DNA from 3 places in the Pseudomonas sp. BJa5 genome. Region 3 is predicted to be linked to each of the others. Evidence: riboswitches for the same ligand, from Rfam matches in the RefSeq annotation. Region 3 holds a riboswitch; each other region holds the start of a gene.

Region 1 (4,846 bases), on a different contig from region 3:
GCTATCGGAGTCTTGCCCATTGTGGTGACCTCACGAAGTTGGCCTCTTTGGCAGTAGAGGACGGCCGCGTTCGCGAGGTTCCCTTGGTGGCGGGCGGATCAGGCCTGCTTGAGCAGCAGGGCGACCCCGGGGTGATACTGCCCGGCTTCGTTGTGCAACTTGCGATAGGCGTACGGAAAGTACCAGGCAATGGCACAGGCGGTGTGCTTGTGCAGGTCGTCGACCAGGTCCTGGAGTTCTTCGGGGCTGGCGTGTTGGCCGGCTTTCCAGGGGCTGGCGAAGAGGGCGGCGACTTTCAGCTGGCTTGGTGCTGCGACCTGGCGGGCGGCTTGTACGGTTTCGGCCAGGGCATTGGCCAGGTCAAGCCGGGCGATCCGTGGCCAGCGCTGGCTGGCCTGCAGGTAGGCGGCTTCTTCGCGGCTGGCGATATACAGGTCGCAACGACCGTCGCGATCACCGTCTTCGCGCTGCTTCTTGCTCTGGTGCTGCGCCAAGGTCACCAACTCGGCTTGCCAGGCCGCCGCTGACAGCAAACCGAGGTTGGCCTGGGCGCCGTGCCAGTAGGCGGCTTCGCCATCGCCCAGCACCTGGTTGAATCGATCGATGCATTCGACCCAGCGTTCCAGCACCGGACGCAGGAATTCCAGGCGTGTGTTGTTGATGATCAGGCCTTGCATGCTGCTCTCTCCTTTATCATTGTGATCGAGTACAGCCAGTTTATGGCTATTTGATATCACTGAAATCAGGGTGACACAAGATGACAAGGTCGCCATTGATCCAGGCCGGTAGGGCGCCTTTCATTGACGCTCCCGGTGCAACCCTCTAACCTTCGCGACTTGTTTCAGGTGCTCTGTGGGCTGTGGCCTGGCAGGGTGAAACAGGGAAGCCGGTGGGCGCGCAAAGGCGCGCGAATCCGGCGCTGCCCCCGCAACGGTAGGTGAGTCAAGGCCGCGCATGGCCACTGGGTGCCCGCACCCGGGAAGGCGCGCGACCCGGGTGTTCATGGCCCCGCTCACAAGCCCGGAGACCGGCCTGTCACAGTCAACGGCATCACGGAGGGTGATGCGCGGTTTCTTCGGCTTCGTGCCGCAGCCCTGCGCGTTTCTCCGTCTGCCTTATCCATTCATCTGTTGCCCATCCTTCGCCGCGAAACCTGTGCAGCCCCGTGCTGCTACGCTCGTTGCGGTTGGCCGACAGTGGTTTGCGGAGAACTTCGATGACTGAATCCACCGAGCGTGACGAACGCCACCTGGCCCGTATGCAGCGCAAGAAGGCGGTAATCGACGAGCGTATCGCCAACGCCCCCAACGAGTGCGGCCTGCTGCTGGTGCTCAGCGGCAATGGCAAGGGCAAGAGCAGCTCGGCCTTCGGCATGCTGGCGCGGGCCATGGGCCACGGCATGCAGTGCGGCGTGGTGCAGTTCATCAAGGGCCGCAACAGCACCGGTGAAGAGCTGTTCTTCCGCCGCTTTCCCGAGCAGGTGCGCTATCACGTGATGGGCGAGGGCTTCACCTGGGAAACCCAGGACCGCCAGCGCGACATCGCCGCCGCCGAAGCCGCCTGGGCCGTGTCCCGGCAGATGCTGCAGGACCCGAGCATCGCCTTCGTGGTGCTCGATGAGCTGAACATCGCCCTCAAGCACGGCTACCTCGACCTCGACCAGGTACTCAGCGACCTGCAGGCGCGCCCGCCGATGCAGCATGTGATCGTCACCGGTCGCGGGGCCAAGGACGAGATGATCGAACTGGCCGACACCGTCACCGAGATGGGCATGATCAAGCACGCCTTCCAGGCCGGCATCCGTGCCCAGAAGGGCGTCGAACTATGAGTCTGACCCGGCACTGCCCGGCGGTCCTGATCGCCGCGCCGGCATCGGGGCAGGGCAAGACCACGGTGACCGCCGCCCTGGCACGCCTGCACCGTAACCAGGGGCGCAAGGTGCGGGTGTTCAAGTGTGGCCCGGATTTCCTCGACCCGATGATTCTCGAGCGGGCCAGCGGCGCGCCGGTGTACCAGCTGGATCTGTGGATGGTCGGTGAACAGGAAAGCCGGCGTCTGTTGTGGGAAGCAGCAGGCGAGGCCGACCTGATTCTGATCGAAGGGGTCATGGGCCTGTTCGACGGCACGCCGTCGAGCGCCGACCTGGCGCGTCACTTCGGCGTGCCGGTGCTGGCGGTGATCGACGGCACGGCCATGGCCCAGACCTTCGGCGCCCTGGCCCTGGGCCTGGCGCGCTACCAGCCCGACCTGCCGTTCGCCGGGGTGCTGGCCAACCGCGTCGGCACCCTGCGTCATGCCCAGTTGCTCGAAGGCAGCCTGACCGAGGGCCTGCGCTGGTATGGCGGCCTGTCGCGGGAAACCGGCATCGAACTGCCGAGCCGCCACCTGGGCCTGGTCCAGGCCAGTGAGCTCAATGACCTGGACCTGCGCCTGGACGCTGCTGCCGAGGCCCTGGGAGCCAGTTGCGAATCGTCGTTGCCGCCACCGGTGGCGTTCGCGGCGCCGAGCGAGTTGAACATCGAGCCGTTGCTCGAAGGCGTCACCATTGCAGTGGCCCGGGATGAAGCCTTTGCCTTCACCTATGGCGCCAACCTCGACCTGCTGCGGGCCATGGGCGCTGAGCTGGCGTTCTTCTCGCCGCTGCGTGACGCCTGCCTGCCAGAGGCGGACAGCCTGTACCTGCCGGGCGGATATCCGGAGCTGCACCATCAGGCGCTGGCCGCCAATGCGCCGATGCTCGGCGCCATTCGCGCCCACCACCAGGCGGGCAAGCCCGTGCTCGCCGAATGTGGTGGCATGCTCTACCTGCTCGATGCCCTGACCGATGTGGCCGGCGAGCGTGCCGAACTGCTGGGCCTGCTGCAGGGCGAAGCGGTGATGCAGAAGCGCCTGGCTGCCCTGGCCCTGCAGGCGGTGGAGCTGCCCGAGGGCAACCTGCGCGGGCACACCTATCACCACTCCCTGACCAGCACCGCGCTGGAGCCGATCGCTCGTGGCCAGAGCCCCAATGGCGGCCGCGGCGCCGAAGCGGTCTATCGCTGCGGGCGGCTGACCGCGTCCTACGTGCATTTCTATTTCGCCTCCAACCCCCGGGCGGCGGCGGCGCTGTTGGCACCATGAGCGACCAGGCCTTTACCGATGCCGAGCGCGCGGCGGTGTATCGCGCGATTGGCGAGCGCCGCGACATGCGCCATTTCATCCCGGGTGAAGTGGCGCCCGAGCTGCTCGCACGCCTGCTGCAAGCCGCGCATCAGGCGCCCAGCGTCGGCCTGATGCAGCCCTGGCGCTTTATCCGGATTACCGACCGCAGCCTGCGCCAGCGTATCCAGCGCCTGGTGGAGGAGGAGCGGGTGCGCACCGCCCAAGCGCTGGGCGAGCGTTCCGACGAATTCATGCAGCTCAAGGTCGAAGGCATCAACGACTGCGCCGAATTGCTGGTGGCGGCGTTGATGGATGACCGCGAGAAACACATTTTCGGTCGCAGGACCCTGCCGGAAATGGACCTGGCGTCGCTGTCGTGCGCCATCCAGAACCTCTGGCTGGCCGCCCGCGCCGAAGGGCTGGGCATGGGCTGGGTGTCGCTGTTCGAGCCGGCGGCACTGGCCGCGCTGCTGGGTATGCCGGCAGGTGCCAAGCCACTGGCGATCCTCTGCCTGGGACCGGTCCAGGCGTTCTACCCGGCACCGATGCTGGCCCTCGAAGGCTGGGCGACGGTGCGGCCCTTGAGTGACATGCTGTTCGAAAACCAGTGGGGAGAGTCTTGATGAGTGTGGCGTTGCTGAGTGTTGCCGGCGTGGCGCTGGATGCGCTGTGGGGGGAGCCCGAGCGTCGGCATCCACTGGTGGCGTTCGGTCGCCTGGCCGGGCGTCTGGAGCAGCGTTTCAATGCCGGGGGGCGCGGTTGGCGCAGCCATGGCGTCACCGCCTGGTTCCTGGCGGTAATCCCCTTGACCCTGCTGATTACCGTGCTGTCCTGGCTGCCCTATATCGGTTGGCTGGTGGAGGTGCTGGCGCTGTACTGCGCCCTGGGCCTGCGCAGCCTGGGTGAACACGTGATCCCGGTGGCCAGCGCCTTGCGCAGCGGTGACCTGGAGCAGGCACGTCAGCGCGTCAGCTACCTGGTCAGCCGCGAAACCCGCGAACTGGACGAAACCGCCGTGGCCCGGGCTGCAACCGAATCGGTGCTGGAAAACGGCAGCGATGCGGTGTTCGCCGCCTTGTTCTGGTTTATCGTCGCCGGTGCGCCGGGGGTGGTGCTCTATCGCCTGAGCAACACCCTGGACGCCATGTGGGGCTATCGCAACGAGCGCTTCGAGCGCTTCGGCTGGGCGGCGGCACGCATCGACGATGTGCTCAACTACATTCCGGCACGGCTGGTGGCCCTGACCTACGCCGTGCTCGGCAAGACCCGCCTGGCCCTGAGCTGCTGGCGTCGCCAGGCGCCCTTGTGGGACAGTCCCAACGCCGGCCCGGTAATGGCGGCCGGGGCGGGGGCGCTGGGGGTGGAGCTGGGCGGACCTGCGGTCTATCACGGCGAACTGCACGAGCGCACGCGCCTGGGCGAAGGCCCGGCGGCTGACGCCGACGCCATCGAGCGCGGCTGGCGTCTGGTGTGCAAGGGGGTCTGGTTGTGGCTGCTGTTGTTGTGCCTGGGAGCGGAACTCTATGCTTGAACACGGCGGGCGCCTGCAGCGCGCCATCCAGCACTACGGCATTGCCCGGGAAGACTGGCTGGACCTGTCCAGTGGCATCGCCCCCTGGTCCTATGCCATTCCCGAGATTCCCTTGCGTGCCTGGGCGCGCCTGCCGGAAACCGATGACGGCCTGGAACAGGCGGCGAGCGCCTA
Region 2 (4,846 bases), on a different contig from region 3:
CACCCTGATGCGCACAGGTTTCGCGCCTTGAGAGGCCAGGCGGGCGACCACCTGGCCAAATGCGCCGTCGGTGAAACCCTGCTGCACCTGGGGCACGGGTTCAACCAGGGTCTGAAGATCAGCGTGCACTCGCAGATTCCCATCGGCGCGGGCATGGGCAGCTCGGCCGCCCTGGCAGTGTGCATACCGGCCGCGATCATCAGCCACTTCACGCGCAGGGCTGAAGTTGCGCAGGTGCAGCATCTGGCTCGCCAGATCGAGCAACGCCAGCATGGCCTGCCCTCCGGCGTCGATCATCGAACCATTGTCCAGGGCGGTGTCGCGAGCTTCATGCCCGCTGCGGGTGATGACCTGCAGCTCTGCCCCCTTCGCGATGCCGGTGCCGTGTTGAACGAGCTGCGCCTGTACAACACCGGTACCGCCAATGAAAGTACCGGAGCCGTGGTGACTGCCGTACGCAACACCCTGCAAGACGCGCACAGCCCCCTGCTGCAATCGATGCGCCAGACCACCCAAGCATTCATCGCACTGCTGCGATCCCCGCATTGCGATCGCGCCCGCTTGTATGCGCTGATCCGTGACTATGAACGTGCCCTTGAAGCGCTGGGTGTCGTGCCTGGCCCCGTTCAGGCGTTGATCCGGGAAATCGAAAAATCGGGTGGTGCGGCAAAGGTTTCCGGTGCCGGTGCGCTCTCCGGATCCAGCGCTGGTCTGCTGCTGGTGCTCCCCCCCGTCACTGCCGCCCCCTTGCTCCAGGGCCTGGACGCAATCGAGGCGCCCCTTGCGGTCGAAGGCCTGTGGGTACAACGACCATGAACAAGATCAGTGTCTCATCGCCCAGCAACATTGCCTTGATCAAGTATTGGGGCATGAGCGACGCCAAGCGCACATTGCCTGCCAACAGGTCGCTGTCGATGACCCTGAGCCGCTGCGTCAGCCTCTATACCCTGGAAACACTGGACGATTCGAGCCCTGACGAAATCTACTGGCGTGCTGAAGACGGCACGCTCGAAGCCGCAGACCCGATCATGCGCCTGGGCATCGAACAGCATGTGCGACGACTTCGCCAGTGCAGCGACTTCCGGCAGCCGCTGCGCATCGCCACCACCAATACCTTTCCAACCAGCGCGGGTATCGCCTCTTCCGCCTCGGGGTACTCTGCCCTGGCGCTGGCGTTTGCCGCGCTGTTCGGCCAGCTGTCGTCACCCGACCAGCTCAGCGGCCTGGCGCGCCTTTCCGGTTCGGGCTCCGCAGCCCGATCGCTACTGGGCGGTTTCGTCACATGGCCCGGTGATGCCGACGACCCGCAAAGCCCGGCCCGGCAACTGGCAACCGCCGCCCATTGGCCGCTGCACGACATCATCGTGGTGGTCGACGGTTCAGCGAAAACAACCAGCTCGCGGATCGGTCATTTGCGCGCCCAGAGCAGCCCGTTCTACCAGCGCCGCCAACAACTGTTGGTGGAACGCCTGAGGCATCTACAGCACGCCATCCTGACCCGTGATTTTTCCCGCTTTGCCGATATCGTCGAGTGCGAGGCCATCGAGCTTCACTTGATCGCCATGTCGTCCGTGCCGCCGCTGTTCTATTGGCAGCCGGCAACCCTCTCGGTGTTGTACCGGGTGCAGCAACTTCGGCGCAACGGCCTGGATGTCTGCACGACCTTCGATGCAGGCCCCAATGCCCATGTGCTCTGTACGCCCGAGCATTGTCCCAAGGTGCTTGCGGTGCTGCGCGAACTCGATGGCGTACAACAGATCATCCCGGACCAGATCGGCGAAGGCCCGCAGGTGCTGACCCAGGCACTTTTCTGAGCCCCGGCTTACACCGCAACACACGGCCAAGTCGTTGACTGCAAAGACATTCGATGGTCAGATGCGCGCCAGTTTCAGGTGTCCTGCGCCGCCGCGCGCAGGGTGAAACGGGAAGCCGGTGCGTCACATGAAGTGATCAGTCCGGCGCTGCCCCCGCAACGGTAAGCGAGCGAAGCCTTCGAAACACCACTGTGCCACGGCATGGGAAGGTGAAGGCCTTCACGACCCTCGCAAGCCCGGAGACCGGCCTGAAGCTTCGTTTGGCAACCCCGCGGTGGGCGGGCGCAGGCCGGTTTGCGTGCGCCTGCGCGCGCGATTCCTCCATGCGTTGTTCCCTCCGGGATTCATTTCTTCCTGTTCGATTTGGAACGACATGTCCCGTACTTCCAAGCTTCACACCCTGGCGGCCAATGCCCTGGCGCCCTGCCTGGCATTCTCCCTGCCGACCTTCGCCGAAGACCGCGAGCCTGTTCCCCTGGCCCTGCCCTCGACGGCCATCACCAGCAGCAGCGACACCGCGCCGATCAGCCTGGCCACGCCCCTGCCGGCCGGCTCGCGCCTGAACCTCAGCGCCCTGGACACCCCGGCCAGCACCAGCAGCCTCAGCGCCGAGGTCATCGATGGGCGCAACAACCGCAGCGTGCAGGATGCCGTCAGCCGCTCGCCGGGCATCACCTCGATCGCCACCCCGGGCAACGGCAACACCGCCCTGTCGGCACGGGGCTTTACCGGGCACGATGCGGTGATGACCCTGTTCGATGGCTCGCGCTTGTACACCGGCGCCGGTACCCAGACCTTCCCGGTGGCCCCATGGATGGTCGAGCGCATCGACATCATCCGCGGGCCTGCCTCGGTGCTCTACGGTGAAGGCGCTACCGGTGCGGTGGTCAACGTGATCCCGAAAAAGCCCTTCGCCGGCGAGATCAGCAACCACCTGCGCCTGGGCTACGGCAGTGATGACCGCCAGCAACTGGGCCTGGACAGCGGCGGTTCGCTGGGCGAGCGGCTGAGCTACCGGCTGACCCTCGACCGCCAGCAATCCAATGGCTGGGTCGACCATGGCGAGTCGCAGAACCTGGCCATGAGCGCCGCCCTGCGCTTCGATGCCAGCGACGACCTGAGTTTCACCCTGGCCCACGAGCGCGGTGATGCCGAGCCGATGAACTACTTCGGCACGCCCTTGATCGACGGCCACTACCGCGACAGCCTGCGCAAGAAGAACTACAACGTGCGCAACGACGTGCAGCGCTACCATGACGAATGGACGCGGCTGAACAGCGACTGGACCCTGAGCGATTCGCTCAGCGCCAGCAACCAGCTCTACTACATCAAGAGCCGCCGTCACTGGCGCAATGCCGAGGACTACACCTGGAGCCCAGACCAGGGCCTGCTCCAGCGCGGCAGCTACCTGGAAATCAAGCACGACCAGGAACAGATCGGCGACCGCCAGAGCTTCACCTTCGACCACTCACTGTTCGGCCTTGCCAGCAAGACCGTGGTGGGCGCCGAGTACAACCGCATCCGTTTCGGCATCGACAGCAACTCACCCTACACCGACATCGGCGGTGACTTCGTCGACCCGTGGAACCCGGCGCCTGGCGACTTCCACAGCCAGGACCCGACCCGCCCGCAAAGCCACAGCACCACCCGCACCTTCGCCCTGTTCGCCGAGAACCGCACCCAGCTGTCAGCACGCTGGTCGCTGGTGACCGGCATTCGCCGCGACCAGAACCACATCGATCGCACCAACCTGATCGACGACAGCCGCAGCGACCGAAGCCTGGGCGGTGGCAACTGGCGCGCCGGGCTGGTGTTCGCGCTGACCGACGAGCTGTCGTTGTATGGCCAGTATTCCACCAGCGAGGACGGTGTCAGCGACCTGATCACCCTGAGCCCCGCCCAGCAGCAATTCGACCTCACCGAAGCGAAGCAGACCGAGTTCGGCCTCAAGCAGCTGTTCTGGGACGGCCGTGGCGAATGGACCCTGGCGGCCTATCACATCGTCAAAAAGAAGCTGTTGGTCGACAACCCGATCACCCACCAGAAGGAACAGGCCGGGCAACAGACCTCCGACGGCCTGGAGGCGACCCTGGAGCTGGTCCTGGCCAACCAGTGGCAGGTCTCGGCCAACGCCTCGGTGGTACGCGCCCGATACGACGACTTCGAGCAGACCGTGGACGGTGAGTCGGTCTCCCGGGCCGGCAACCGGCCGAGCAATGTGCCACGGCGCACCGCCAACCTGTGGGTGAACAAGGGCCTGGGCCACGGCGTGGAGGCCGGCATGGGGCTGCGGTACGTCGATAAGCGCTATGCCGACACCGCCAATAGCCAGACGGTGCCGGGCTTTACCGTGGTCGATGCCAACCTGGGCTGGCAGGTGCTGCCGGATGTGCGGTTGGGACTGCAGCTGAACAACCTGCTGGACCGTCGTTATGCAGCGACGGCGCACAGTGGCGAGCAGTGGATCATGGGCCAGCCACGGTCGTATTTTGCGACGCTGGATTACAGTTTCTGAATGACTGCGCAATCGCGGGGCAAGCCCGCTCCCACAGGGATCACACAAACCCTGTGGGAGCGGGCTTGCCCCGCGATCAGGCCCAGAACATCACCCCAATTCCGGCAGGCTGTACCGCTCGGCAAAATACTGGCGGAAAAACTCCACCGCCACCCGTACCTTGGCCGAGCTGGCCAGTGGCGAGGTATACACCGCCCAGATATCCGCCGGCTGGTGATAGTCGCCCAGCACCTGGACCAGACGCCCATCGGCCAGGCTGTCGTGCACATCCCACCAGGAACGCAGCAAGATCCCCCGCCCGTCCAGGCACCACTGGTGCGCCACTTCGCCGTGGTTGCTCGACAGGCTGCCGGTGACCCGCACGCTTTCCTCCCCCGCCGGCCCTTCCAGCTGCCACACGCCGAAGGGGTGGTCGCGTTCCTTGATCACCAGGCAATCGTGGCTGGCCAGGTCCGCCAGCACCTTGGGCGTGCCGCGCCGGGCCAGGTAGGCCGGTGCGGCGCACAGCACCCGGCGG
Region 3 (4,846 bases):
AAGCCGTGGCGCAACCAGAAATAGAACGCCAGGTAACCGTGCGGCGGCACCAGGTCGGGGTCGTGGTACACCGCGCTCTGGTCCAGCTGGTAGCCCCGCGCCGGCTGGATACCGACGAAGGTCAGGCCGAAGCGCAGGCCGGCGACCATCATCCGGCCATTGCGGAACATCGGGTCCTGCTGCGGCTCGCCCCAGCGCTCGCGCACGGCGTCCTGGTTGGCCTGGGGCAAGGCGGCGAAAGCGGCCAGGTAGTCGTCCAGGGCCATGCTTTGCAGGCAGGGTCGCTGGTCGAGGCTGTCCAGGTCGTTGCTGACCCCGCCCAGCAGCGCCTGGATCAGCGCCGTGCCGCTGTCGGGCAGCTCGGCCAGCGGGTAGCCCTGGGCCTTGAGGGCGCGCAGGATGTTCAGCGCCGCTGCCGGGGTGTCCAGCCCCACGCCGTTGCCGATGCGCCCGTCGCGGGTCGGGTAGTTGGCCAGCACCAGGGCCACGCGCTTGTCACGGTTGGGCAACTGCGCCAATGCACACCAGCGCCGGGCCAGTTCGGCGACAAAGTCCATGCGTTCGGCATGGGGCCGGTAGCAGACCACGTCCGACTGGCTGCGTTCGCTGCGCCAGGCCAGGTCCTTGAAGCTGATCGGCCGGGTGATGATGCGCCCGTCCAGCTCCGGCAAAACGATATGCATCGCCAGGTCGCGAGCGCCCAGGCCCTGCTCGCTGGCCTGCCAGCCCGGCTCGTTATCCTGGGCGCAGATCGCCTGCAGCACCGGAATATCCCGGCGAAACGGTCGCAGGTGCGGCTGCTCCGGGCTGGACTGGGCAAAGCCCGTGGTGTTGATGATCAGCGCAGCGTCGACCTCGTCCAGCCAGGCTTCGACCTGGGCCAGGCAGCCGGCCTCCTTGAGGCTGGCCACGGCAATCGGCAAGGGGTTGAGCCCGGCCCGTTGCAAGCGTTGGCAAAACGTATCGATAAAAGCGGTGTTGGCCGCCTGCAGGTGCGAGCGGTAGAACAGGATGGGTACCACCGGCTGTTCGACCTGCCACTGGCCGAACCAGTCCTGCAATTCGGCAGCGGCCCTTTCAGGGTGGTACACCGCCGTACGCGGTAGTTGCTGCGGTTCAGCCCAAGGGTAGTCGCGCCCGAGCCAGAGGCTGGCCAGGCAGTTGAACAGGTTCAGGGCGTTGGCCTTGCCGCCCTGGCGCAAAAAGTGCCAGAGCCGTTCGGCCTGTTCGGCCGGCACGTTGCCTAGGCCGGTCAGTTCCGGGTCCGGGTGATCGTCACCAGGTACCAGGATCAATTTGACGCCACGGTTCGCCAGCTCCAGTAGCTGCTCGACACCGTAGCGCCAGTAGCCGACCCCGCCATGCAACGACACCAGGATGACCTTGGCATGGCGCAGCACCTCGTCGATATAGAGGTCGACCGAGGCGTGGTTCTGCACCTGCATGGGGTTGGCCAGGCGCAGGCTGGGATAATCCTCGGGCAACTGCCGGGCAGTTTCGGCCAGCAGTGCCAGGTGCGAGTCACCGCTGCAGAGGATTACCAGCTCGGCCGGGGTCTGGCCGAGGTCGGCAATGCTGTCGTCCGGTACGAAACCACCGGGCTGGGTCCGCAGCAGGTGCATGGATCAGGCGCCCAGGGCGGCGCGCAGGCTCGCCTCCAGGTGCGCGGCATCCAGTTCCTGGCCGATCAGCACCAGGCGTGTGGTGCGCGGTTCTTCACTGCGCCAGGCGCGGTCGAAATGCTTGTCGAAACGGGTGCCCACGCCCTGGATCAGCAGGCGCATCGGCTTGCCGGGCACGGCGGCAAAGCCCTTGACCCGCAGGATGCCGTGCTGCACCACCAGTTGGGTCAGGGCATCGAGCAGCAGGCTTTCGTCGGCTTCAGGCAATTCGATGGAGATCGAGTCGAAGGCGTCGTGGTCATGATCGTCATGATCGTCGCCGTCATGATGGGAATCGTGGTGGGTACGGCGGCCATCGATGTGCACTTCGGACTCGGCGCCCAGGCCCAGCAGCACATCCAGTGGCAGGCGGCCGTTGCTCGCTTCGATCACCTTGACCGCTGGCGGCAGCTCTTCCTGTACCTCGGCGCGGACCTTGGCCAGGTCGGCGGCGGCGATCAGGTCGGCCTTGTTCAGCACCACCAGGTCGGCGCTGGCCAACTGGTCGGCGAACAGCTCGTGCAGTGGCGACTCGTGGTCCAGGTTCGGATCGAGCTTGCGCTGGGCATCGACCTGGTCCGGGTAGGCGGCGAAGGTGCCAGCGGCCACGGCCGGGCTGTCGACCACGGTGATCACCGCATCGACGGTGCAGGCATTGCGGATTTCCGGCCACTGGAAGGCCTGGACCAAAGGCTTTGGCAGGGCCAGGCCACTGGTTTCGATGAGGATGTGGTCCAGGTCGCCGCGACGGGCCACCAGCTCGCGCATCACCGGGAAGAACTCTTCCTGCACGGTGCAGCACAGGCAACCGTTGGCCAGTTCATAGACGCGGCCGCTGGCCTCTTCCTCGGTGCAGCCGATGCTGCACTGCTTGAGGATCTCGCCATCGATGCCCAGCTCGCCGAACTCGTTGACGATCACCGCGATGCGCCGCCCCTGGGCGTTGTCGAGCATGTGCCGCAGCAGCGTGGTCTTGCCCGAGCCGAGAAAGCCGGTAACGATGGTGACAGGGAGTTTGGCCAGTGTTTTCATGTCGATGCCCTTGGCAGGATGGCGGGCATGCGCGACGAGAGCCGCAGGTACCTTGACCTGGGCGCGTTCGCCACCGGATCACCCCGCCCGGTTTAATGTCGGAAACTGTTCGAGGCAGGTCTCCTGGCTTGCACTGCACCGGCCGACGAGCCAGTCGAACGACGCCTTCCCGCAGTGATGCAGTGGCTGTGTCGAACGCTTCAATGCTTACAGTTGCGGGGGCAGCCGCGGCTTGTACCGCGTTCCCGTCTTAGCTTCGGTCGCTGCCGAAGAACCTCGAAGCGGCTAGGCTACGCAGTGCCCGGTGAGTGGTCAACTGCTGTCACGATTGACGCCCGGCCGCCCCCGTGATTTGCTATGCCATTCGTTTGGGTGCCCTTGACTGGGTGAAACGGGAAACCGGTGCGTCAGCGCATGTGATCGACATGCCCGACAAGTCCGGTGCTGCCCCCGCAACGGTAAGCGAGAAAAGCGTCAGAACCACTGTGCCTGTAGTCCGGCATGGGAAGGTGACGCCAGTGGCAAGGCTATCAGCCTGCCCTCGCCAGCCCGGAGACCGGCCCAATACCGATTCTGACAAACCCGCGGTGGGCGGGCGCTGTTGAACCCTTGGACGGTCCTCGTGCAGGGGCTCGTTGCGCTTGCCTGTTGCCCGACAACACCCAGAGGAAAGCGCCATGCGTACCAGCACCGCCAGTCATTCCGCCGTTACCCCGTCCAGCCTCAGCCAGCGCCTGCTGGTCGCCGTCGGCGCCTCGCTGCTGGGCCTGTGCCTGGTGTACTTCGCCGGCTTTTCGCATATCGAAGCGGTGCACAATGCCGCCCACGACACCCGCCACAGCGCTGCCTTCCCTTGCCACTGAGTAGCTGTCGATGATCAAGCGTATCGCTCGCACCGCAGGTTTTGCCGGCCTGCTGGCCGCCCTGCTGCTGACCCTGCTGCAAAGCTTCTGGGTCGCGCCGCTGATTCTTGAGGCGGAAACCTATGAAAGCGCGGCACCGGCGGTCGAAGCCCACGCGCACGCGCCCGGGGTGGCGGCCGACCATCACCACGACAGCGAAGCCTGGGCACCGGAAGATGGCTGGCAGCGCGTACTGTCGACCACCGGTGGCAACCTGGTGGTGGCCGTCGGTTTTGCCCTGATCCTGGCCGCGCTCTACACCCTGCGCGCGCCGAAGACCGTGCTCAGCGGTGCGCTCTGGGGCCTGGGCGGCTTTGCCGTGTTCTGCCTGGCGCCAACCCTGGGCCTGCCGCCCGAGCTGCCGGGCACCGCTGCCGCCGACCTGGCCCAGCGTCAGACCTGGTGGGTGGGCACCGCTGCTGCCACCGCCGCGGGACTGGCACTGATCGCGTTTGCCCACAACTGGCTGTTCAAGATCGTGGGTGCGGTACTGCTGGTCATCCCTCACGTGATCGGCGCACCGCAGCCTGAAGTGCATGAGATGCTTGCCCCCCAAGCCCTGGAAACCGAGTTCAAGGTCGCCTCGCTGCTGACCAACGCCGCGTTCTGGCTGGCCCTGGGCCTGCTCAGCGCCTGGCTCTACCGTCGTTCGAGCCAGGCCTGATCGCCATGCCGCTGTACGTCGGCCTGGGGTGCCGACGGGGTTGCCCGGCCGAAACGCTGGGCGACCTGCTGGAGCAGACCCTCAAGGCCCACGGCTTGCACCTGGACGCCGTCGCGGGCCTGGCCAGCATCGACCTCAAGCAGGATGAGCCCGGGCTGCAGCAACTGGCCCGGCGCCTCAAGCTGCCTTTATTATTCTTCAGCGCCGCGCAACTGGCGCCCTTCGAGCCTCGCCTGAGCCATCGCTCGCAGGTGGCCTACCAGCACAGCGGTTGCTACGGCGTTGCCGAAAGCGCGGCGCTGGCCCTGGCCGAGCACCTGGCGGGCAAGGCACAGCTGCGCGTGACCCGCACCCTGCTGGCCGACGCCAGCCTGGCCATCGCCACAACCCCAGGCGTTGGCGGATAATCCGCACTTTCTTCCCAAGGACCTCCCATGACCGTCTATTTCATCGGTGCCGGCCCCGGCGATCCCGAGCTGATCACCGTCAAGGGCCAGCGCCTGATCCATCGCTGCCCGGTGATCATCTATGCCGGCTCCCTGGTGCCGGCCGCCGTGCTCGAAGGGCACAGCGCGCAGACGGTCATC

The links. A riboswitch is a leader RNA that binds a small molecule or an ion and turns the genes downstream of it on or off. The one in region 3 is predicted to bind cobalamin.
Region 1: it holds a riboswitch for cobalamin, as region 3 does, so the genes downstream of both, cobO (cob(I)yrinic acid a,c-diamide adenosyltransferase) here and cobW (cobalamin biosynthesis protein CobW) in region 3, are expected to answer to the same signal.
Region 2: it holds a riboswitch for cobalamin, as region 3 does, so the genes downstream of both, M2D63_RS00075 (TonB-dependent siderophore receptor) here and cobW (cobalamin biosynthesis protein CobW) in region 3, are expected to answer to the same signal.

What each region holds. Positions count from the first base shown of each region.
Region 1 is NZ_JALRNG020000003.1:129,233-134,078, reverse strand. It holds gene M2D63_RS02855 (sorbosone dehydrogenase family protein) at 1-20, opposite strand, end outside; gene M2D63_RS02850 (hypothetical protein) at 99-677, opposite strand; cobalamin riboswitch at 827-1,051, shown strand; gene cobO (cob(I)yrinic acid a,c-diamide adenosyltransferase) at 1,217-1,828, shown strand; gene M2D63_RS02840 (cobyrinate a,c-diamide synthase) at 1,825-3,120, shown strand; gene bluB (5,6-dimethylbenzimidazole synthase) at 3,117-3,764, shown strand; gene cbiB (adenosylcobinamide-phosphate synthase CbiB) at 3,764-4,672, shown strand; gene cobD (threonine-phosphate decarboxylase CobD) at 4,665-4,846, shown strand, end outside.
Region 2 is NZ_JALRNG020000001.1:11,044-15,889, forward strand. It holds gene M2D63_RS00065 (mevalonate kinase) at 1-816, shown strand, start outside; gene mvaD (diphosphomevalonate decarboxylase) at 813-1,814, shown strand; cobalamin riboswitch at 1,874-2,081, shown strand; gene M2D63_RS00075 (TonB-dependent siderophore receptor) at 2,188-4,329, shown strand; gene M2D63_RS00080 (LysR substrate-binding domain-containing protein) at 4,420-4,846, opposite strand, start outside.
Region 3 is NZ_JALRNG020000037.1:16,130-20,975, forward strand. It holds gene cobN (cobaltochelatase subunit CobN) at 1-1,622, opposite strand, end outside; gene cobW (cobalamin biosynthesis protein CobW) at 1,626-2,693, opposite strand; cobalamin riboswitch at 2,789-2,987, opposite strand; cobalamin riboswitch at 3,047-3,273, shown strand; gene M2D63_RS19900 (CbtB domain-containing protein) at 3,371-3,556, shown strand; gene M2D63_RS19905 (CbtA family protein) at 3,567-4,259, shown strand; gene M2D63_RS19910 (cobalamin biosynthesis protein) at 4,265-4,666, shown strand; gene cobM (precorrin-4 C(11)-methyltransferase) at 4,694-4,846, shown strand, end outside.